4 regions of the Anaerobacillus sp. QJM3NY_17 genome follow, and region 1 is predicted to be linked to each of the others. Evidence: riboswitches for the same ligand, from Rfam matches in the RefSeq annotation. Region 1 holds a riboswitch; each other region holds the start of a gene.
What was found. Region 1 has a riboswitch for S-adenosylmethionine ahead of AC0VYV_RS03935 (2,3-diketo-5-methylthiopentyl-1-phosphate enolase). Riboswitches for the same ligand answer to the same signal wherever they lie in the genome.
Positions count from the first base shown of each region.

Region 2: it holds a riboswitch for S-adenosylmethionine, as region 1 does, so the genes downstream of both, AC0VYV_RS14575 (YezD family protein) here and AC0VYV_RS03935 (2,3-diketo-5-methylthiopentyl-1-phosphate enolase) in region 1, are expected to answer to the same signal.
Region 3: it holds a riboswitch for S-adenosylmethionine, as region 1 does, so the genes downstream of both, mmuP (S-methylmethionine permease) here and AC0VYV_RS03935 (2,3-diketo-5-methylthiopentyl-1-phosphate enolase) in region 1, are expected to answer to the same signal.
Region 4: it holds a riboswitch for S-adenosylmethionine, as region 1 does, so the genes downstream of both, metK (methionine adenosyltransferase) here and AC0VYV_RS03935 (2,3-diketo-5-methylthiopentyl-1-phosphate enolase) in region 1, are expected to answer to the same signal.

Region 1 is NZ_CM149685.1:720,554-725,884, reverse strand. Features, by position in the region: gene AC0VYV_RS03955 (GNAT family N-acetyltransferase) at 1-454, shown strand, start outside; gene AC0VYV_RS03950 (acireductone dioxygenase) at 508-1,041, opposite strand; gene AC0VYV_RS03945 (methylthioribulose 1-phosphate dehydratase) at 1,092-1,715, opposite strand; gene AC0VYV_RS03940 (2-hydroxy-3-keto-5-methylthiopentenyl-1-phosphate phosphatase) at 1,678-2,376, opposite strand; gene AC0VYV_RS03935 (2,3-diketo-5-methylthiopentyl-1-phosphate enolase) at 2,373-3,572, opposite strand; SAM riboswitch class I at 3,667-3,776, opposite strand; gene AC0VYV_RS03930 (aminotransferase class I/II-fold pyridoxal phosphate-dependent enzyme) at 3,860-5,032, opposite strand; gene AC0VYV_RS03925 (carbon-nitrogen family hydrolase) at 5,141-5,331, shown strand, end outside.
Region 2 is NZ_CM149685.1:2,772,600-2,777,930, forward strand. Features, by position in the region: gene sat (sulfate adenylyltransferase) at 1-855, opposite strand, end outside; gene AC0VYV_RS14565 (inorganic phosphate transporter) at 880-1,944, opposite strand; gene AC0VYV_RS14570 (phosphoadenylyl-sulfate reductase) at 1,950-2,672, opposite strand; gene AC0VYV_RS14575 (YezD family protein) at 2,784-2,927, opposite strand; SAM riboswitch class I at 3,024-3,129, opposite strand; gene AC0VYV_RS14580 (NfeD family protein) at 3,246-3,902, opposite strand; gene AC0VYV_RS14585 (DUF1002 domain-containing protein) at 3,972-4,847, opposite strand; gene AC0VYV_RS14590 (hypothetical protein) at 5,030-5,331, shown strand, end outside.
Region 3 is NZ_CM149685.1:4,271,137-4,276,467, reverse strand. Features, by position in the region: gene AC0VYV_RS21865 (GNAT family N-acetyltransferase) at 1-428, shown strand, start outside; gene AC0VYV_RS21860 (SGNH/GDSL hydrolase family protein) at 843-2,075, shown strand; SAM riboswitch class I at 2,161-2,263, shown strand; gene mmuP (S-methylmethionine permease) at 2,346-3,749, shown strand; gene mmuM (homocysteine S-methyltransferase) at 3,724-4,668, shown strand; gene AC0VYV_RS21845 (3-ketoacyl-ACP reductase) at 4,740-5,331, opposite strand, start outside.
Region 4 is NZ_CM149685.1:3,154,653-3,159,983, forward strand. Features, by position in the region: gene AC0VYV_RS16505 (IS1182 family transposase) at 1-542, shown strand, start outside; gene metK (methionine adenosyltransferase) at 658-1,854, opposite strand; SAM riboswitch class I at 2,063-2,172, opposite strand; gene pckA (phosphoenolpyruvate carboxykinase (ATP)) at 2,526-4,109, shown strand; gene AC0VYV_RS16520 (ABC transporter substrate-binding protein) at 4,301-5,296, shown strand; gene AC0VYV_RS16525 (ABC transporter ATP-binding protein) at 5,308-5,331, shown strand, end outside.

The DNA.
Region 1 (5,331 bases):
GAGAACGACTTACCGTGCGCTTATCTCAGAAGACTATTTGAATTCATTAGACGTTCAAATACGCGAGGCTCGTTGGCGGAAAGGAATTGAAAATGGAAGTATTATCCTTGTGGCAGTCGAAGAAGGGGAAATAATAGGATTTGCGAATGGCGGAAAAAACAGATCAGCTGCTTACAAATTCGATGGAGAACTTTATGCGATATACCTTCTTGAAGAAGCACAGGGAAAGGGAGTTGGCAAACAACTTCTGTGCTCGGTAGCTAAACATCTTAGAAGCGAATCTTATCAGTCTATGCTTGTTTGGGTACTGAATGGAAACCCAGCTTCTCAATTCTACGAAAGTTTTCATCCACTTCAAATTGCCGTGGAAGAAACAGAAATTGCAGGTAAGACATTTAAAGAAACCGGCTTTGGTTGGAACGACCTGAATGAATTAATTGGATTTTGTAGCTAAAGGGATTGAAGCAAAATCAAAAATGATGGCCGTGACTGCTCACGGCCCTTTTTTCACTTCACACTTTCTTTTTCTTCATATGGATGGGCTACCCATCCTGATGGATCGATGAAAAGGCGTACGGCTACAACTTGCCGATCATCCATTAATGTAAAGAAGTGTGGTGTATCAACCGGTACAGAAATCACGTCACCCGGATCGAGCTCAACATCAAAATACCCCACGCTACCTTTAATGATAAAAATCCCATGTCCCGCCGTTATCGCTCTTACTTCGTCCTCAGTATGCACATGAACCTGTTCAAATTTTTTCAGAATCTTATCAAGATCAGGCGTTTGTTCAGAAAGTGCCACCACATCCCAGTTTCCATATCCATTTCGCTTAGCTAGAGAACGAATGTCATCATCAAATACACTCAGAATTTCATTTTTCTGTTCCTCTGTAACATGACAATTCCCCTTAAGAAACGTCGGTAGCTTCTCAACATCCCAATGTTCATATAACACTCCTTCATTCTGAAGAAATGCCCCTACTCGATCTTGACCTTCAATAACTTCATTTGTATTTCGTATTTTAATTACTGCCATTAATGCTTCCTCCTCTTTTGTTAAGCTAATGAAACTTTGTTGATTACTGATTAACTTACAATTGCTTGAAAGCTTCGTAATTTAAGATGATATTCAAAAAGGAATTCAAATGCTTCCAGATATTTTTTTGCTTCAAAACCATTACGTCCCCATACTGTAATCCCATGATTTCGCATCAAAATGGCTTTCGTGTCATTCTTAAGCACGTGCACCACATCATGAGCTAGTAGAGAAAGATCAGCTGAATTCTCGATAATCGGTACTGTCACTTTGTCATTCTGTCCCCATAAACCAAAAGCTTTAACTAACTCCAGTCCTTGAAACGTAACTTCTCCTTCTCCCGCAAAAAGTTCAGATATAACATTATTTTCAACTGTATGCACGTGTAAGCAACAGCCTGCATCTGTCTTTGAATAGATCGCCTGATGAATAATGGTCTCTGCTGATGGTTTCAATAGAGTCTCTTCAATTGGCTGCCCTTGTCTATCCACTAGAATGAAATCTTCTTTTGTTCGTTTTCTTTTATCCTTTCCACTAGCCGTTACTAAAAATTGAAGCGGCGAATCACTTACCTTAATTGAAAGATTTCCACTTGTTCCACGGAACCAATCTCTTGCTGCTAATTCATCTTTAATATCAGCAAGTTCGTTCCATCGATTCTCCACTTGGCACATGATTCTTCCCCCTTTCTTCAGTTAACTTTTCGACGATATCATCAAACGTTTCAAATAAAACGGCTGGAATGCCAAGTTCTTGACACTTCTCCGCTAAAAAATCTCTAGCAAACACAAAATCTGCTTGCTTTGAAGCTTCTAAATCGGTAATAGAATCTCCAATCACAATTTTTCGGTTAGCCTTTTTATCAAAACGATTTAATATACCTGGCTTGCAACAACCGCAATCTTTCGTACAATCGTCTCCACAGGCATACGGCCAAGTTATTGAGATGGTATCAGTAGTAAAATCACTGCCATTACAGAAGATATTTTCTTCTGGAATACCGTATGGCTTAAGAAGAGGGTAAATAAAGAAATCGATCCCTCCACTGACGATATAGAGCTCGATCCCTTCTTGCCTCGTGTAGTCTACGAATTCGCTAAAACCCTGTCTGATTTCAGTTGTAGCTACTAAATAATCGAGTAATTCCTGTTTCAATTTGGAAGGGATTAAGTGAAACATCCTTCCGACCCCTTCACGAATGGAAATATTTTGAGCGAGCACATCATCTTTTATTTGCTCCCACTCTTTCGGAGCAAACCGTTTCATCAAAGAAACGATATTATCACTTTTCGTAATGGTGCCATCAAAATCGCAAAAAATAATCGGCTGCTTCATCGCACTACCTCCCCGCTCCCCCACTTTGTAAGAGCCTGATGAAGTTCCTCACTATTTTGAGAGGCCTGTTCAAGAGGTTGCTCTGTTAAAACAGCTTGAATGGCATCTCGGAAAGCTTTTCCGCCTGCAGCTGCTCCATCGGGATGCCCGTGCACGCCACCTCCCGCATTAATCACACTGTCTATACCGAAATCTTTTATAAGAAGCGGTACTAGTCCAGGATGAATGCCCGCTGAAGGAACAGGGAATGTTCTTTTCAGCTTATTATTTCTCGTTAAGGCTTCTGCTGTTGCGAGCGCCTCTCTTCGATCAAGCGCTACACTCCCATAAGGCGAAGGGAAAAGGGAAAAGTCTGCCCCAGCAGTTCGAAGCAACTTTCCAAGTAATAGGGAGTAACTTACCCCATGTGTGCTTGAGGCAGCCATTGCACCAGAGAATGCAGGGTGTGCCATGATTGGAACCGGAATATCCGAGTCCTCTGAAAGTGATTGCAATGCATCTAGTCCATATGTAAAAACATTAAACAGAAGCGCATCTGCTCCTAATTCCACAGCAAGCTTTGCTCGATCACTGAGGTTTGCCGTTCTTCCTGTTAAATTCACTGCGTAACGCGTTCGCTTTCCTGTCAATTCAGCCGTTTCATCCAGCATTTTTCGTAAGGCGGGTACTCGCTTTTCAAGAGGGGTTAACTCATTTTCAAAAAGGATTTCATCGTCCTTCACAAAATCGACTCGACCAAGCGCCTGCTGTTTCATTTGTTCCTGCAATTCGCCTAACGATTTTCCAATAACTCCTTTGAAAATACTCATAACGAGCGGTCGATCGTATACTTCTGTAAGATTTCGAATACCGTCTATTCCAAATGCTGGACCTGGGAATTGATTTAGTAACCCTGCAGAGAACTCTAAATCAACCAGCTTAATTTCACCATCAAGTGAAAGCTTACCGATGACTGTTGTTAAAATCGCAGGTAGATCCGCACTGAAATTGATGGTGGGGTAAGCAATCGCGATGATGCCCTTTTCCCCTTTTTCCTCTACGTGAACGACTTCACCCTTATGCTTCTTTAACTGCTTTTTTTCTAATAACGGTAGATTGGTCCAAGTCCCAATCGTTAATCCAAGGGCGATCGCTTCAGCGCGCTTAGATAATTGTTGGTCATTCTTAACAAGGTAAGTTGCCACAAGATGACTCATCATGCTCATTCCTTTCCATCGCGCTAGTCCTCAATCTTTGATCATACAAAAAAGACCCCTTCACGAGGAAGAGGTCGTTATCACCATGCTCTTCCTCTTATCTTCCAGCTTTTGCTGCGAGAATTAGCACCGTGTCTTCAAGTAACCTTGAAAATCGGTTGCCGGGCTTCAAAGGGCTCGTCCCTCCACCTCTCTGGATAAGAGTATGCAACTATTCGTTTAAGTAATTGATTCGAATTATGCCAGACGTAGGAAATCCTGTCAATCTATTTTTTTACTTTTCTGAATCAAAAGAGATTAAGAGAATTAATTCGTTCAACTGCCTCCCTGAGTTTCTCTTCGGAAGTTAATAAGCCTACTCTCACAAAGCCTTCCCCATACTCTCCAAAGCCGTTCCCAGGCGCAACTACAATTTGAACATTCTCAAGCAAGTAGTCCGCAAATCCCTCTGAAGTAAATGATTCAGGTACTTTTAACCAGGCAAAAAATGACCCCGCAGGAGAGGTTACATCCCAGCCAATATCGTGAAGCCCCTGTATCAATACATTCCGTCTAGATTCGTACGTTTGGCGAAGGTTCTCAACACATTCCTGTGAACCTAGTAAAGCTTCTGCAGCTGCTTCTTGCACTGCACTAAACAAACTAACGTAGAAATGATCCTGAAGCAGGTTGATGCTTTCCACTACAGATGGGTTTCCGACAGCGAACCCAACACGCCATCCTGCCATATTATACGTTTTGGAAAGAGTATAAATCTCAATTCCCACATCTTTAGCACCTTCTGTTTCCAAAAAGCTTTTAGGACGTTCTCCATCGAATCCGATCGCTCCATAAGCAAAATCATGAACGACACAGATGTCATTGGCATCCGCAAACCTAACCGTTTCATCAAAAAAGCTTTTCGTTGCTATAGCAGCGGTAGGATTGTTTGGATAATTTAAAAACATGAGCTTTGCTTTTGCAAGAGCACTCTCTGGGATCGCGCTATAATCAGGCAGAAAATCATTTTGTTCAAGTAACGGCATCATTTGCATATCCGCTTCAGCCATCGCAACTCCAGACCAATAATCAGGATAGCCAGGATCTGGCACGAGCGCCACGTCACTTTTATTTAACAAACATTGACTGACTTCTACAAGGCCAGCTTTTCCACCAAAGAGGACGGCTACCTCTTTCTCCGGATCAAGCTCAACACCAAACTCTCGCTTATAGAATTCAGCCGCGGCTTGTTTCAGAAAAGGCTGCCCCCTAAATGGCGGATACTTGTGGTATGCAGGGTTTTCAGCTGCCTGCTGCAAAGACTCGATAATATGTGCAGGCGTCGGCTGGTCAGGATTTCCTTGGCCAAGGTTAATAATGTCATATCCCGCCTCTACATAACGGTTCACTTTTCCAGCAAGCTTCGCAAAAAATTGTTCTGGTAAACGTTTAAGTGCATCTGAAGTTTGAAATTGTTTCAAATGGAATCACATCCTGTTAAAATTTTCGAGAAATTCTAATAAGTTATGTTATCTTGGATACACAACCATGTAAAGGTCAATTTCTAAACATGTAAGGAGGACAAATCAATGAAAAACCTTGCCCTGTTGCAATTTGATATTGCTTTTGGCAATCCAGAAAAGAATTTCTCTAAAGTTGAAGAGCTTGTTTCTAAGGCGGTGAGTGACAAACCAGATATCATCGTTTTACCAGAATTGTGGTCCACAGGTTATGATTTATCTCGTCTTGATGAAATTGGAGATACTGATGCAGAAAAGTC
Region 2 (5,331 bases), 2.1 Mb from region 1:
GGCATGATCTCTCCCCACAATAAAATGTGTGCATCCAAAGTTTTTTCGAACAAGCGCATGAAAGATTGCCTCTCTTGGCCCTGCATAGCGCATAGCAGCAGGAAAGACACCAAGGTGCACACGATCTTCAGGGTAATAGTTCTTAAGTAGAACTTCATAACTTTCCATTCGAATTTCTGCTGGTATATCATCTGATTTGGTTTCACCTACAAGAGGATTCAAGAACAAGCCATCCACTGTTTCAAGTGCGGTCTTTTGAATATACTCGTGCGCTCGATGAACCGGATTTCTTGTTTGAAATCCTACAACTTTCTTCCAGCCCTGACGTTCAAAATACTCTCTTGTTTCAGATGGATCATAATGATAGCGGTCAAACTTGCCTTTTTCGGTTCTTTTAATAAGCGTAATTGGTCCACCAATGTAAACATCTGGTCTATCGTAAACTTTTTTCACTCCTGGATGTTCACTGTCCTCTGTTAAATACACGTGGCGCCCCTCCACTCCCTTATCAGGAGTATATTTGGATTCCACTTCTATTGTGCCGTACACAGTCCCATTATTAGTTAACTTCACTTTATCACCAATTGCGATCTCAGCAGCTCGTTCGTGCGTAACTGGCAACGTAATAGGAATGCTCCATGGCAACCCACTTTCTAATTTGAGGTGATGAACGACTGACGTATACTCATTTTCATTAAGAAAACCAGTTAACGGACTATACGCTCCTGTTCCGATTAATTCCAGATCACTTAACGCAGTAGCGTCTAACTCAATTTCTTGAATAATCCCATCAATTTCAGTATTAGGTTTGTAACGGTTAATCAATGTTCCTCCATGCGCGTTAATTGTTGCCATCTTAATCCCTCCAAATTGAATTTATTATAAGCTTCCTTCGTCTTGTAATGTTCTCTTTTGAGAGCGAATCGATCGAATTAAACTTCCTGACCCAAGCGTCGCTAGAATAACGCTGCCAATTGCAATTAATGTATATAAATCACTTTCTAAAAAAAGTTTGATCATACTATAAGAAATAACTAAAGAAAAAACCGGTGAAACTGCCCAAACTTTAATCATTCGCGTAATGACATCTTTCTGCCAAAGCTGAAATCCATCTTTAGCAGTTCCGATACCAATGATCGATGAGGTGGTAATCTGGGTAAGCGGCACCGGAATCCCAAATAAGGAAGCTCCAATCACAAGTCCAGCGCTCGTACCTGATATAGCACAACCTTCACCAAGTGAAAATTTTGTGATGCGATAACCATTCGTTTCAATGACACGTTTACCAAAAACTAAAGCACCTAAAGCAACAAAAGCTCCCCCAAAAAATGCGCCGTGAGAAAGGGATAAAACTCCCGCTCCAACTAGCGGTCCAATCGCATTTGCGACGTTATTCATTCCCGCTGAAAAGGCTTCTAGAAAACCGGCTACAATTAAAAAAATGGTGAGTGGCTTTTGCCACTTTGAAGTAAGATTGATTCTTTGTTTTAAAAGACCAAAAATTTTCCCAACACTGAGAGCTGTCGCAAAAGCAATAACCGGTATAACGATCCACAACAACATAATGAACATCACATTCTGAAAGTACAAAGCACGGTAAGCAATACCAACTCCTACCACTGCGCCCACAGTAACTTCACTTGTTGATAATGGAATCCCCATCATATTTGCTAGAAAGAGCGCTGTTGTAGCTGAAATAAAAATAATCAAGATAACCTTTAGACTGAGTACGGAAGAAGGTATAATGCCACTCCCCATTGTTTTAATAACATTACCTCCACCTAATGTGGCACCACCAACAATCCCAATCGCACAAACACTCAGTGCTACGCTTCTTCTTTTAATCGCTCCAGCCCCGTAAGCCACTCCCATCGATGCCGCAGCTCCACTAGCCCCAATATTCATAGCAAAAAAGAGAGCCACTGTAATAACTAGGGTTGTCATGACCGTCACCGATTTGGTGCTGAATCAAAATGCAAGCCGCATTCCGTTTTTTCCTGATTTGCCCATCTCCCAGCTCTAGAATCACTACCTTCCAATACTCTTTCAGTGCATACCGCACATCCTATACTTGGGTACCCTTTATCATGAAGAGGATTGTATGGTAAATCCTTTTCGTACACGTACCTCCAAACATCTTTCCATGTCCAATGAATAAGTGGACAAACCTTAATCGACTGAAACTTATCATCTCTATTGAAATAATTTGTCTTTTGTCTGAGTGGCGACTGCTCTCTCCTTAAACCTGAGATCCATGCACTTACATGATCTAATTCTTCATGCAATGGTATGATTTTCCTCAAGTTGCAGCACTGTCCCGGGTCTCGCTCCCATAGAGCATCCCCTTTACTTAATGCCTGTTCTTCGACCGACTCCTTTGGTTGCTTTAACTTAATATTTAGAGATGGATATTTAGCTTTCACTTTATTAATTAGCTCATAAGTCTCATCAAAATGGAGACCTGTATCCAGAAAAACAATCTTCGCGTTCTGGTTTACCCGGGAAATCAAATCAATTAGAACGACACCCTCAACACCGAAACTACAAGCATATACAATATCATCTTGGTATATTTGATACGCCCACTCCAGAACTTCAAGAGCCCCTTTCGTTTCTGATTCAACGTCGAATTCAGGTTCCTTACCCGACCAATTATTATAGAACCAATTCATTTCTAACCCTCCCAATTCCGATCAAGGAAATATATTTAAAAGTTTAAAAAAAGAGGCGGTTCTAACCTTTAGGGTTAGAACCGCCTCTAGTTTCTCTAGTCAGCGCCAATATTAAAGTCGTTCTTTTTCTTTTCTTTCAAGTTGAACAACTTTCCCATCTTGAACAACAAGCGTAATTGACCCAAATTTTAACGAACTTAGCATTCGTTCTATACGTACAGCAACGTCTGAAAAATTCTGGTCTTTCGTTCCCATCATGCAACCTCCCTTAGTCGTAATAATCATGAGGAGAAGCTTATAAATGAAAAAAGCCTTCCCAAATTGGAAAGACAGATCAGGTTACCTTAATTCACCTTATCTTCCAAAATGGACTCCATTTTGCTGGAAGTAGCACCTTGCCAATCAGGCAGGTTGCTGGACGTCAACGGGCCAGTCCCTCGGTCTCTCTTGATAAGTTATTTTCTAAATCTTAACTATTATCTAACAATATGTCAACCCTAGTTTAGAGATCGGGATAAAGGGATTAGAAAAGAATATGAAAAAAACCCCGAATCTATGACTCGGGGACCATTTTTAAATTGGATGACGTTTACTTTCTTCTTTTTTCTCTTCTATTAAGATACGCGTACCATCTACAGACGTAATAACTACTGCCGTATCCTTGTCGATCCAACTTCCAACAGAAATGGCGCTGTACTTTTTCTCATTGACTTGTATTGTTCCACTTGGTCGAAATGGAGTAATTGTCATAGCCGATTCTCCAACTAAATTCTTATACTCAGCGTTCATGGAATTATACCCCATTTCACTGCTTAACCGATCCTTTAACGTCATTTTCGTCCACATAGAACGTGCGGGGAAAACACGCAAAAACAGGAATGAAGCAGCCGTACCAATTAAAAAACCACTAGAAACGAGAAGGCCATAAAGGAAAGTCGGAGAAGGAATGGCTACGGCTGTAACCATCATAATTAATCCAATCAAACCAAATGTACCATCATTGAGTAATTTCCCATCAAGAATAACTAAGCCTAAACCAACAGCAAACACAAGTCCCATCCAGAGAATTGATGATAAAGAAGTAAGATGGAAACTAAAATAAAATGTGAGCAATAGTATTCCGATCAATCCAAAAATACCTTTTACACGGACAAGTAACTCAGCAAACAAGAATAGCACGCTAAGTAAAACGATAAGAAAGCCAACTGCTGGCAAAGATAGAATCTCCATCCTCGCTCCCTCCTTTTCCTTCTTCTCTTATACGTTCAAAAGGGAAGAAAGTTTCAGTCACTTGTCACCTTACGATTGAAATACCCCTTTTATTCCATCAATAATCGCAATAAAGAAATCAATGATTTTTTGAATAAATGACTGTGTCTCGTCTTTATTTAAAAACTCGTCCAGGTTTTCTCTCGCGTTCTGCAACTGACTCTTCATTTGATCCCAATCAATATCAAGATTTTTCATTCGATTAAACAGTGCAACAAGACCATCCAACTCATCTTGAGTCAATTCAATACCTGAATCGTTAGCAATTTGTTTAATAACTGTTCTTAAATCATCTTCCGTCTCAGGTGGGTTTGTAGCAATTTCATCCTTAATCTTAGTCATTAGCTCTGTTGCTTTATCTGCGCCAATACTATCGCTCAATTTTGCAGTAGTGACAAGCTCTTCATTTGCTACTTGTTTTTGCTCCTCAGGTATCACTTCATCTGTGCTTAACTCATAAGCTTTGATTAAACCAGTTAATGCAGCCGTACCTGAAACCTCCATTGGTGCTGTCACATAAACATCAGCATCTTTTACTCCAGCTGTTATTAAAGCATTTGCGTACATTTCATCTGTTACCCAATTAATATTTTTTGTGTCAACGCTTAAACCAGCATCTTTTTCACCAATGGTTATGGAAGAAGAAGATAAGGCGCGGGTACCGATTAGCGCTTTACTTATATAATTCCCAAGATATTTATGCTCTTCTTCATTTGATACCGTTACCGTCATTGCATTTTCCGGAGCTTCCATTTCATCAACTAGCTTCTGTTTTTGCTCTTCAGATAGATCTTCACCAAGTGTAACGATGACATCCCCGACGCTCGCATCCGCTTGTGCCACCATAGGAATAATAGACATCATTAACACCATCGACAATAAAAACGGCAATCCTTTTTTAAGCATGTTTTTTGTCTCCTTTTAACGTGAGGCTCTAATGAAGAGTAACTCAGTTAATCTCCCCATCTCTTAGTATTCTACTCGACACTCGATCGAAAGAAAAGATAATTCACTAGGAAATCTGTCATATCATGGAAGGACAAGCATATCGTAGTACAAAGGAAATCATTCTGAAGGAGTTGCGAGAGATGCGAAAACTATTGTTAAGTTCCCTATTTCTGCTTGTCCTTCATACAACTTATTATGATTTAACAACAGGAACTCTTACAAATAACAGAGCTATTTCAGAAGTATCAGAAGCAGTCGAAGTGGGGTCACCTGAAAAAAACTCTCCCTATGTGGTTTATAAAATAAATGCTGGCGATACTGTTCTTTCTTTAGTAGAAAAAGCGAACGGCTCAATACCGGTTCCGATTGAAACGGTCGTTCACGATTTTGAAACATTAAATAAAATTCATCCAACTCTTATACAAATTGGGGAAGAATATAG
Region 3 (5,331 bases), 830 kb from region 1:
CGAATGTAGCCGATCAACTTCCTTTCTTGCTAAATAATCCTAAAGTGAAAACAATAGTTGAAGCCTATTTCATGGCACGAATCGTAGACGTAGAGAACTTTCTAAAACAGTATCCATTCAAGTTAGATAAGAATGAATCATTCTTTCTACATATTACAGATGAACATGCACAATGGAATAATGGGAGCTATCATATTAGCGCGGAGGGAGTTAATGTGTACAAGGGAGATAAAGAAAATGCCGCTTGTACGCATCCACCTAAACGTGGACTACGATGTAATATTAATACGTTGACAGCCCTTCTAACTGGCTATCAGATGCCGGAATTGCTTTATGAAGCAGGTTTACTGCAAGGACCAGAGAAGGAAGTAGCCATTCTGCAAAAAACAATACCGAATAGAGAAACGAATTTTATGGATTTCTTCTAATAAGTCCACCTTGGCCTGCTGCTTTCTCAATTGTTGAGGTAAATGAATTAATAATCGCTTTTGTTTAATTGAACCGTTTTTCATTAAAAAATCCCCTCTTTCAAATAATGAAAGAGGGGATTTTTTTGTTGATCTTCCTATGGACCGGATTTTTAAATTTATAATGTGCGAATCTTATCATCTTCTTTCCGTTTTAACTGTTCGTAATCTATATATCAGTTTGTTTGCATGTTTTTTACGTTAAAGCTCAAGCGGCTTCATTCTATAGGAATAAGGGTATGCTTCTTAATTAAGAATAGGAAACAAAGAGTGGTCGACCAACTGAGATTATTGGAAATATGCGAAGGCTTTTTTAACGGAAGCGCTTTGGAAGTCACAAGTTCAATAGAAAACAACATGAGAGGCGAGAAAACAATGACGCGAATAGGAATTGGCTTTATCATCATTGCACTCATTGGATCAATCAGTTTGGTAAGTGCTAAAGGATGGCCTTCATCAAATAATGGTGCATCAGAAGAGAGTGAATGGATCGGATCTTGGACAGCAAGCATGCAGGCGCCTGCTCAGGATGGAAACTCGCATGAAGGTTTTAAGGATCAAACAATCCGCTTAATACTTCGTCCCCATATGGATGGAGATCAAATGCGTATTCGACTGTCTAATGAATTTGGTTCATTACCTTTATCTATGAAAGAAGTAAGGGTTGCTGTCTCAAAAGAAGGTGCGAGCGTAGACGGCGAGACAGATCAAGTTATCACGTTTAACGGAGAGAAATCCGTTACAATTCCTCCAGGTGAAAAGCAGTATAGCGATTCGATTGAATTCCCTGTTGGTGCGGATCAGAATCTTGCTGTCAGTTTATCAGTAGATGGTGAGACTGGACCTACAACATGGCATCAGCGTTCAAACCAAACGGTGTACATGTCGGAGGAAGGGAATCATGCTGGGGATGCGGAAGGTACATCATACACTTCAAAAGAAGAAGCCTGGTTCTGGCTAGATCGATTAGAGGTGGTTTCAAATAATTCAGTAGATGGTGCACTCGTCATAATGGGGAGTTCAATAGCGAATGGCAATTATTCAACTATGAATGCGAATAACAGATGGCCAGACTATCTTGCCAATCGAATGAATGAAGAAGAAGCTCAAGTGAACATGTCTGTCTTGAATGCAGGGGTATCTGCGAATCATTTAATTAATAGCGAAGAAGGAAAAGGCGAGAACGCATTAGCTAGATTAGATCGAGATGTTTTAAGCCAGGAAGGGATAAAAGCGGTTCTATTGCACGAAGGTATAAATGATTTAAGACACTATCCTGAATATGATTCAGAGAAAATCATTGATCGAATGAAAGCAATTATTAAAGCAACTCATGAAAAGGGTCTTGATATTTATGGAGGGACGTTAACACCATATAAAGATTCCGATATGTATACAGAAGAAGGGGAGAAAACACGTCAGGAAGTTAACGAATGGATCCGGACAAGCGGAGCCTTCGATGATGTAATTGATTTTGATAAAGCATTGAGAGATCCTAACGATCCTGCGAAATATCTCTCGAAGTACGATTCTGGAGATCATTTGCACCCAAATGATGAAGGGTACGAGAAGATGGCAGATACGGTTGATTTATCGATGCTTGAATGAATTAGGACTTTTTATCTAAGTTAACATAAATAGTTAACGCCATTGACAATAACTTGAATAATTGATATTTTTATTAAAATATATTTTCTTATCCAGAGAGGTGGAGGGACTGGCCCTTTGAAACCTCAGCAACAGGTCCATCGGATACTGTGCTAACTCCAGCGGGTGATAAACCTGATAGATGAGAGCCCTCGGTTTTATTTTGTCAGCAACGCACTCATTTTGGGTGCGTTTTTTTGTTTTCTGGATGGAAAAGTAAGGAGAAATAAGATGGAAAGCAAGCATGGTTTTCAAAGGGAAATGAAGTCAAGACATGTGGTGATGCTCTCACTAGGAGGGGTCATAGGTACAGGGTTGTTTCTAAGCTCTGGTTATACGATCCAGCAAGCTGGTCCTATTGGAACGATACTCTCTTACTTGGTTGGAGCATTGGTGGTTTACCTTGTAATGCTATGTTTGGGAGAGCTTTCGGTACATATGCCTGAAACAGGTGCTTTTCATAGCTATGCCGCTAAATATATTGGAGGAGGAACCGGTTATACGGTTGCGTGGTTGTATTGGCTAACCTGGACAGTAGCGCTAGGGTCTGAGTTTACAGCGGCTGGAATGTTAATGCAGCGATGGTTTCCGTTCATCAGCGTATGGGTATGGAGCGCGTTGTTTGCAGGGGTGATCTTTGTTGTTAACGTCTTAACAGTTAAATTTTTTGCAGAAACGGAATTTTGGTTTGCTTTAGTAAAAGTGTTGGCGATCGTGCTGTTTATTATCATAGGTGCAGCGTCCATCGTAGGGTTTATTCCAATGGACTCTGGAACAAACGCTTCATTATTCTCGAACTTTACAGATGAAGGAATTTTTCCAAATGGGGCATTCGCCATTTTAATGACGATGCTGGCAGTGAATTTTGCTTTTTCTGGTACAGAACTTATTGGTATTGCAGCGGGAGAAACATCAGATCCTGAACAAACCATCCCAAGGGCTATTCGCACAACATTAATTCGGTTAATTCTATTCTTTGTCGGTTCAATTTTTATCTTATCAGCTCTTCTACCCGCTTCGGAAGCAGGAGTGTTAGAAAGTCCATTTGTAGCTGTGCTCGAACGAATTGGTGTTCCATTTGCAGCTGATATTATGAATTTTGTTATCCTAACGGCCATTCTATCGGCTGCAAACTCAGGGTTATATGCTTCATCAAGAATGCTCTGGTCACTTTCGAACAAGCAAACGATATCGCCTGTTTTTGCTAAGCTCAACAAAAATGGTGTCCCTCTTAACGCTGTGATTTTTAGTATGGTGGGTGGAGCACTTGCGTTATTTTCAAGCATTATTGCACCAGATACTGTTTATGTTGTTCTAGTCTCTATTTCTGGACTTGCCGTTGTTGTCGTATGGATGAGTATTAGCGCCTCACAGTTTCTTTTTAGAAAGAGGTACTTAAAAGAAGGAAATTCATTGAAAGAGCTCGGTTATCGCACACCTTTTTATCCTGTTGTTCCAGCTCTAGCTTTCTTACTATGTCTTGCTTCACTGTTAGGCATTGCTTTTGATCCTACCCAGCGAGTAGCGCTTTATTGTGGAATACCGTTCATTGCGCTGTGCTATGGAAGTTATTATTTAACAAAACGAGTAAAGAAAAGGGGGATAATTGATGCTACAAAAACACAATCCTATTAATGCTATTTTAGAAGATTTTAATATTGTGATATTGGACGGGGCTCTTGCGACAGAGCTTGAAAAATATGGGTGCGACTTAAATGATCCGCTATGGTCTGCTCGCGTCTTGCTTGAAAATCCAGAGCTCATCTATCAGGTTCATTTAGATTATTTTCGAGCAGGGGCTGACTGTGGGATAACATCAAGTTATCAGGCTACGATCGAGGGGCTGAAATCTCGAGGTCTGAATGAAGAGGAAGCAGTAGAACTAATTAAGAAAACCGTCCTTCTTGCCCGTAAAGCACGCGACGATTTCTGGGAACGAGAGGCTCATTTGAATCGTCCCAAACCTTTTATTGCCGCTTCCGTAGGCCCATATGGCGCATACCTGGCTGATGGATCTGAGTATCGAGGCGATTATCACGTTAGCGATGAGATGCTTATCGCATTTCATCGACCAAGAATAGAAGCATTGATCAGTGCAGGAGCTGATATAGTAGCTTTTGAAACAATTCCATCTTTTCAAGAAGCGAAAGTTTTAGGATCATTGATACAAGAGTTTCCTGATACTCATGCCTGGCTGTCATTCACCATTCAAAATGAAGAAAAAATTAGCGATGGTACTGCTTTAAAAGAATGTTCCAGATATTTTGAGGAGAACGAACAAATAGCTGCGATTGGTATCAACTGTGCTTCTCCATCGTTTGTGACAAGAGTGGTAAAGGAGATAGCTGGTCAAACGGATAAGCCAATTATTGTCTATCCAAACTCTGGAGAAGTCTATGAATCGAATTCAAAAACGTGGCAGGGGAATGAAACGTGTGATGAGATCGTAGATGGATCAAAAGAATGGTTTCAAGCAGGAGCGCGGTTAATTGGAGGATGCTGTCGTACAAGTCCGGAAGAGATCGAACGACTTTATGGAAAGTGGAGAGGTTGAACTTTTTTTCATAATGAAATAAAAGTCGGTCAGAGTGGCTTAATGACCGACTTTTACTTAATAAATTTAGCTTAAAACGGATTCGTCGCCCACTGCAATGACTGCTTGATGAAAATGCGAGGGTGCAATTTCAACTGGCCAACCATATATTCAGCGAGATCTTCAGGTTGCATATACTTTTCCTTATCCTGTTCGTCGAGCTTGTCGCCGAAGACGAGTTCAGTAGCAACAAGGCTTGGATTTAGTGTGAAGACGCGAATATTATTTCGGCGAACTTCTTGCATGAGGGCTTCGGTCATGCCCTGGATGGCAAACTTAGAAGCACTATAAGATGTTGAGCCAGCTGTTCCTTTTAGGCCGCTACTTGACGAGATTGTGATAATATCACCGCTATCATTATCGATCATTTGTGGAAGAACAGCCCGCGTTACATGATACGTCCCGTAAACATTCACTTCGAGAGTTTCCTTCCAGTCATCGGGCTCCATTTCTAAGAATGAGCCATATCGCCCCATACCAGCATTATTGATCAGAATATCTGCCGAGCCGAGGTCGTTTTTTAAGTGATCAACGGCTTTATTAACTTCATCAATCTCTGCAATGTTAGCAGGAGCAACAACGGCTTTAATACCGTAAGATTCTGCTTCCGCAGCGACTTCTTTT
Region 4 (5,331 bases), 1.9 Mb from region 1:
ACTACATCGATGTCCTGGAGAATCGCAAGCGAATCCCTCTCATCACGTACAATACCTATCGCAAAGAGAAAAAGAAGAGCTTTACGAAGGATACGTTTCGCGTATCCAACTGGGACTACAATGAAGAAGAAGATTTATTCACATGCCCAAATGGGAAACTGTTGCCGTTCCGTTACGTCTCTCATCGCACTGACCGGAGTGGCTTCAAACGAGAATTTAAAGTTTATGAATGCGAAGATTGTACCGGTTGTCCCTTACGTAAACAATGTACAAAGACCAAAGATGGCACGAATCGGAGAATCTATTACAATACCAAGTGGGAACAACAAAAGAATAAGGTTAAAGAGCTGCTTTCGGACGAAAAAACAGGTGAAATCTACGGTCAACGGAAAATCGATGTAGAGCCAGTTTTTGGATTTCTGAAGGCTATTTTGGGTTTCACTCGGATGTCCGTAAGGGGCAAAGAGAAGGTCAAAAATGAAATGGGCTTTGCGCTCATGGCGGTGAACTTGAGAAAGTACACCGCCATGAGTGCAGAGTGATCCAATAATCTTAGGAATAACCAAACAAAAAAGGTTCCGTTCATCAAAAACGCTGAACGGAACCTTTTTTCATTATTTCAAGCTAGTTATGTCCCAGCCTCTTCTTAGAAATTAATTAAATTCCGGCACCCTGTTTAAGGGATTCTGCACGATCTGTTTGTTCCCATGGAAGGTCAATATCAGTACGTCCAAAATGTCCATACGCAGCTGTTTGCTTATAAATGGGACGTCTAAGATCAAGCATCTTTATAATGCCTGCTGGACGAAGATCGAAGTTCTCTCTTACTAGCTCTACAAGACTTTCCTCAGACACTTTTCCTGTGCCAAATGTATCAATAGCAATTGATACTGGCTGAGCAACCCCAATAGCGTAAGCAAGTTGAACTTCACAACGATCTGTTAGACCCGCTGCCACAAGGTTCTTAGCAACATAACGAGCAACATATGCCGCAGAACGGTCTACTTTCGTAGCATCCTTACCTGAGAAAGCACCGCCACCGTGACGCGCATAACCGCCGTAAGTATCAACAATGATTTTTCTTCCTGTTAAACCTGCGTCACCCTGCGGTCCACCGATAACAAAGCGTCCTGTTGGGTTGATGAAGTATTTTGTTTCTTCATCAATTAATTCAGCAGGAACAACCGGCTTCACAACGTGTTCTTTGATGTTACGTTGAATTTGTTCAAGTGAAATTTCAGGATGATGCTGTGTAGAAACAACAATGGTATCAACGCGAACCGGCTTACCAGCTTCATCGTATTCCACTGTTACTTGTGTTTTACCATCAGGACGAAGATAAGGAAGAATTTCTTCTTTTCTTACTTCACTCAAACGACGCGCTAGTTTATGCGCAAGAGAAATCGGAAGCGGCATTAATTCCGCTGTTTCATTACAAGCGTAACCAAACATAAGCCCCTGGTCACCTGCACCAATTGCATCGATTTCATCATCTGACATCGTACCTTCACGTGCTTCAAGAGCAACGTTTACACCTGCAGCGATGTCTGCAGACTGTTCATCAATAGATGAAAGAACAGCACATGTTTCAGCATCAAATCCGTATTTCGCACGTGTATAGCCGATCGTTTGAATCGTCTCACGAACCACTTTCGGAATATCAACATAGTGTGATGTTGTAATTTCACCGGAAACTAGAACAAGACCAGTTGTTACTGTAGTTTCACAGGCAACGCGCGCATTTGGATCATGCGCAAGAATATCATCCAGAATGGCATCGGAAATCTGATCTGAAATTTTATCAGGATGCCCCTCTGTTACTGACTCAGAAGTAAACAAACGACGATTACTCACTCAAGTACCTCCTTAAGGATTGGATCCTATCTAATTATGTTGTAATGGATACGGTACTCATTTCCCTATTACCCTGTGCCGAAACGAGAGAACGAATTCAATTTCTTATCGTCTTACCTTTTTTTATAGCGTCATCAATCTCAACGACATTAAAAAAGCCCTTCCCTACAATCAGAGGGAAAAGGAGCTGATATCTCATGCCTTTCGCCTCTTATCTTCCAAGACTATCGTCTTGCAGGTTAGCACCTTAATCCTGTTGTATAGGAGTTGGTTGCTGAGCTTCATCGGGCCTGTCCCTCCGCCTGCTCGGGATAAGAGTATCCATTCTCGACATATAATAACGCACATGAAAGGATGTGTCAATGAAGAAAAGCGGAAGCCCCCGTTTAGCTTCGACAAGCGCTGGAGCCCTCCGAAAAGAACACGGGCTTTGTGTTCGAATTCAAGGGCGAAGCGACCGAACCACTACCCTAATCCTTTACCCATAAAATAATCACTTCCTATATAATGGCGACAGGATTTCAACCTAAAGAAATAGTCATTCACCCATTTTTCACTTTTTATGCAAAAAATACATAGATTAGTATAGAATAATTAAATGAATGTGTTATACTATTTTTGAGTTAAACAAGTCAATCAACGAAATCTTTAAAAAAGGATGGGTTTAACGTATGAAAACAGCTTCCTTCTCCTCACCGTTATTGGATGCGATATTAAATAAGAATAATCCACATGTGAATTTATCAGTGTCTGAACTGGTTGAACATTCACTATTTAAAAACGAAGGGCAACTATCAGCTACAGGAGCTCTTCGCGTAGAAACCGGAAAATATACAGGACGTTCTCCTGGGGACAAGTTCATTGTAAAGGAAGATTCCGTAAAGAACAAAGTGAACTGGGAAACAAACCAACCTATTTCCGAAAAAAGTTTTGAAAACCTTTACACAAAGGTGTTGAACTATCTCGGTGAGAAAAAGGGACTTTATGTGTTTAAAGGATTTGCTGGTGCTGACCAGTCATCAAGACTACCCATTCAGGTTATTAATGAATATGCCTGGCATAACCTTTTCGCCCACCAGCTGTTCATCCGCCCGAATGAATCAGAGTTAAAAGAACATGACGCTGAATTCACTGTCATTTCTGCACCTGGTTTTCAAGCTGATCCAGAAGTGGATGGCACAAATTCAGAAACATTTATTATTATCTCCTTTGAGAAACGAACCGTCTTAATTGGTGGAACAGAATATGCTGGAGAAATTAAAAAGTCTATTTTCACCGTTATGAACTACTTATTACCAGAGCGAAATATTCTTTCAATGCACTGCTCTGCTAACGTAGGTAAAGAGGGGGATGTTGCTCTATTTTTCGGTTTATCTGGAACTGGAAAGACAACGCTCTCAGCAGATGCTCATCGATCTCTTATCGGTGATGATGAACACGGATGGTCTATGAATGGTGTCTTTAATATTGAAGGTGGATGCTACGCTAAGTGCATCAACTTATCAAAAGAAAAAGAACCTGAAATCTGGGATGCAATTCGCTTTGGAACGGTTCTTGAGAACGTTATGATGGATAACGGCTCGCGTGAACCAGACTACGATAACACTAGTCTAACTGAAAATACTCGCGCTGCCTATCCGATTGACGCCATACCTAATATTGCAATTCCTAGCGTTGCCGGACATCCCAACACGATTATTTTCTTAACGGCAGATGCATTTGGCGTCCTTCCTCCAATTAGCAAACTGACCAAGGAACAAGCCATGTTTCATTTCCTATCAGGTTACACGAGCAAGTTAGCCGGAACAGAAAGAGGCGTCACTTCACCAGAAGCCACTTTCTCTACATGCTTTGGTGCACCGTTCTTGCCATTACCTGCCCATCGCTATGCAGAAATGCTCGGCGAGAAAATTATGGAGCATGATGTTCAAGTCTTCCTCGTAAATACCGGATGGTCTGGGGGCGGTTATGGTGTCGGAGAGCGCATGAAGCTTTCATATACTAGAGCGATGATCCAGGCGGCTTTAAATGGAGAACTTGATCGTATCGAAACAGTAACAGACCCTATTTTCGGATTGCATATTCCTTCTCATTGTCCAGGTGTTCCAGCAGAAGTATTGCAGCCAAAACAAACATGGGAAGATCAAGAGAAATATGATGAGAAAGCAAAAGATCTCGCTACTAAGTTTGTGAAGAACTTCGACAAATTCTCAAATGTAGCTGACGAAATCAAACAAGCAGGCCCAAATGTTTAGTCTCATTGCAAAAAGCACCTTAACGGGTGCTTTTTTTATTTGAAGACTCATTCACCTCAACTTCGCGCATCCTCCTCTTTCTATCTACCTCCATTAATTTACCTATTCAAAACACCAATTGTTTTAAAATACATAGGCTATAGTATCTAAAACATGAGCCTACCTCATGTGACAAATGTGGAGGATAGATAATGAAAAGAAACTGGTTTATAACGTTTTGTATATACACAAGTGTATTTCTTCTTATTCTTTCGGCGTGTGGTACAAATAGTGGAAACGATCAGGTAAGAGTAGCTGAGGTTACACGCTCGATTTTCTATGCACCACAATACGTGGCACTCTCAGAGGGTATTTTTGAGAAGCATGGCATTGATGTCGAATTAACGACTACTTGGGGCGGAGATAAAACAATGACCACTCTACTATCTAACGGAGCTGATGTCGCCCTTGTAGGATCAGAGACGTCCATTTATGTCTATGCACAAGGCACTGATGACCCTGTCATAAACTTTGCTCAACTTACACAAACAGACGGTACGTTCCTTGTATCAAGAGAAAAAGTCGATCATTTTGAATGGGAAGATTTGAAGGGAAGTACATTCCTTGGCCAACGTAAAGGTGGTATGCCACAAATGGCTGGTGAATACGTGCTGAAACAGAAAGGAATTGATCCACAAAACGATTTGGACCTCATTCAAAATATTGATTTCGCAAACATTTCAAGCGCATTCGCTTCTGGAACTGGCGATTACGTTCAGTTATTCGAGCCAACAGCAAGTGTCTTTGAAGAACAAGGGGTTGGACACATTGTAGCTTCATTTGGAAAAGAATCAGGGAAAATTCCATATACAGGATTTATGGCAAAAGAAAGTTATTTGAGTAAAAATGCTGATGTAGCAGAGCGTTTTACAAAAGCACTTTATGAGGCTCAACTGTGGGTAGATACTCATTCTTCTGCAGAAATTGCAAAGTCAATTGAACCCTTCTTTCAGGATACCGATCTTGAACTCATTACAACTGTAGTAGATCGTTACAAAAGCCAGCATTCATTCGCTACAAACCCATCACTGGATCAAGAAGAATGGGATAACTTACAAAATATTATGGATGAAGCAGGAGAGCTCCCAAAACGCGTTGATCATAGCAAATTAGTAGATAATAGCTATGCCGAAAAAGCGCAAAAATAGGAGGGAAAATAATGTCTTTCCTTCAACTCAACGCT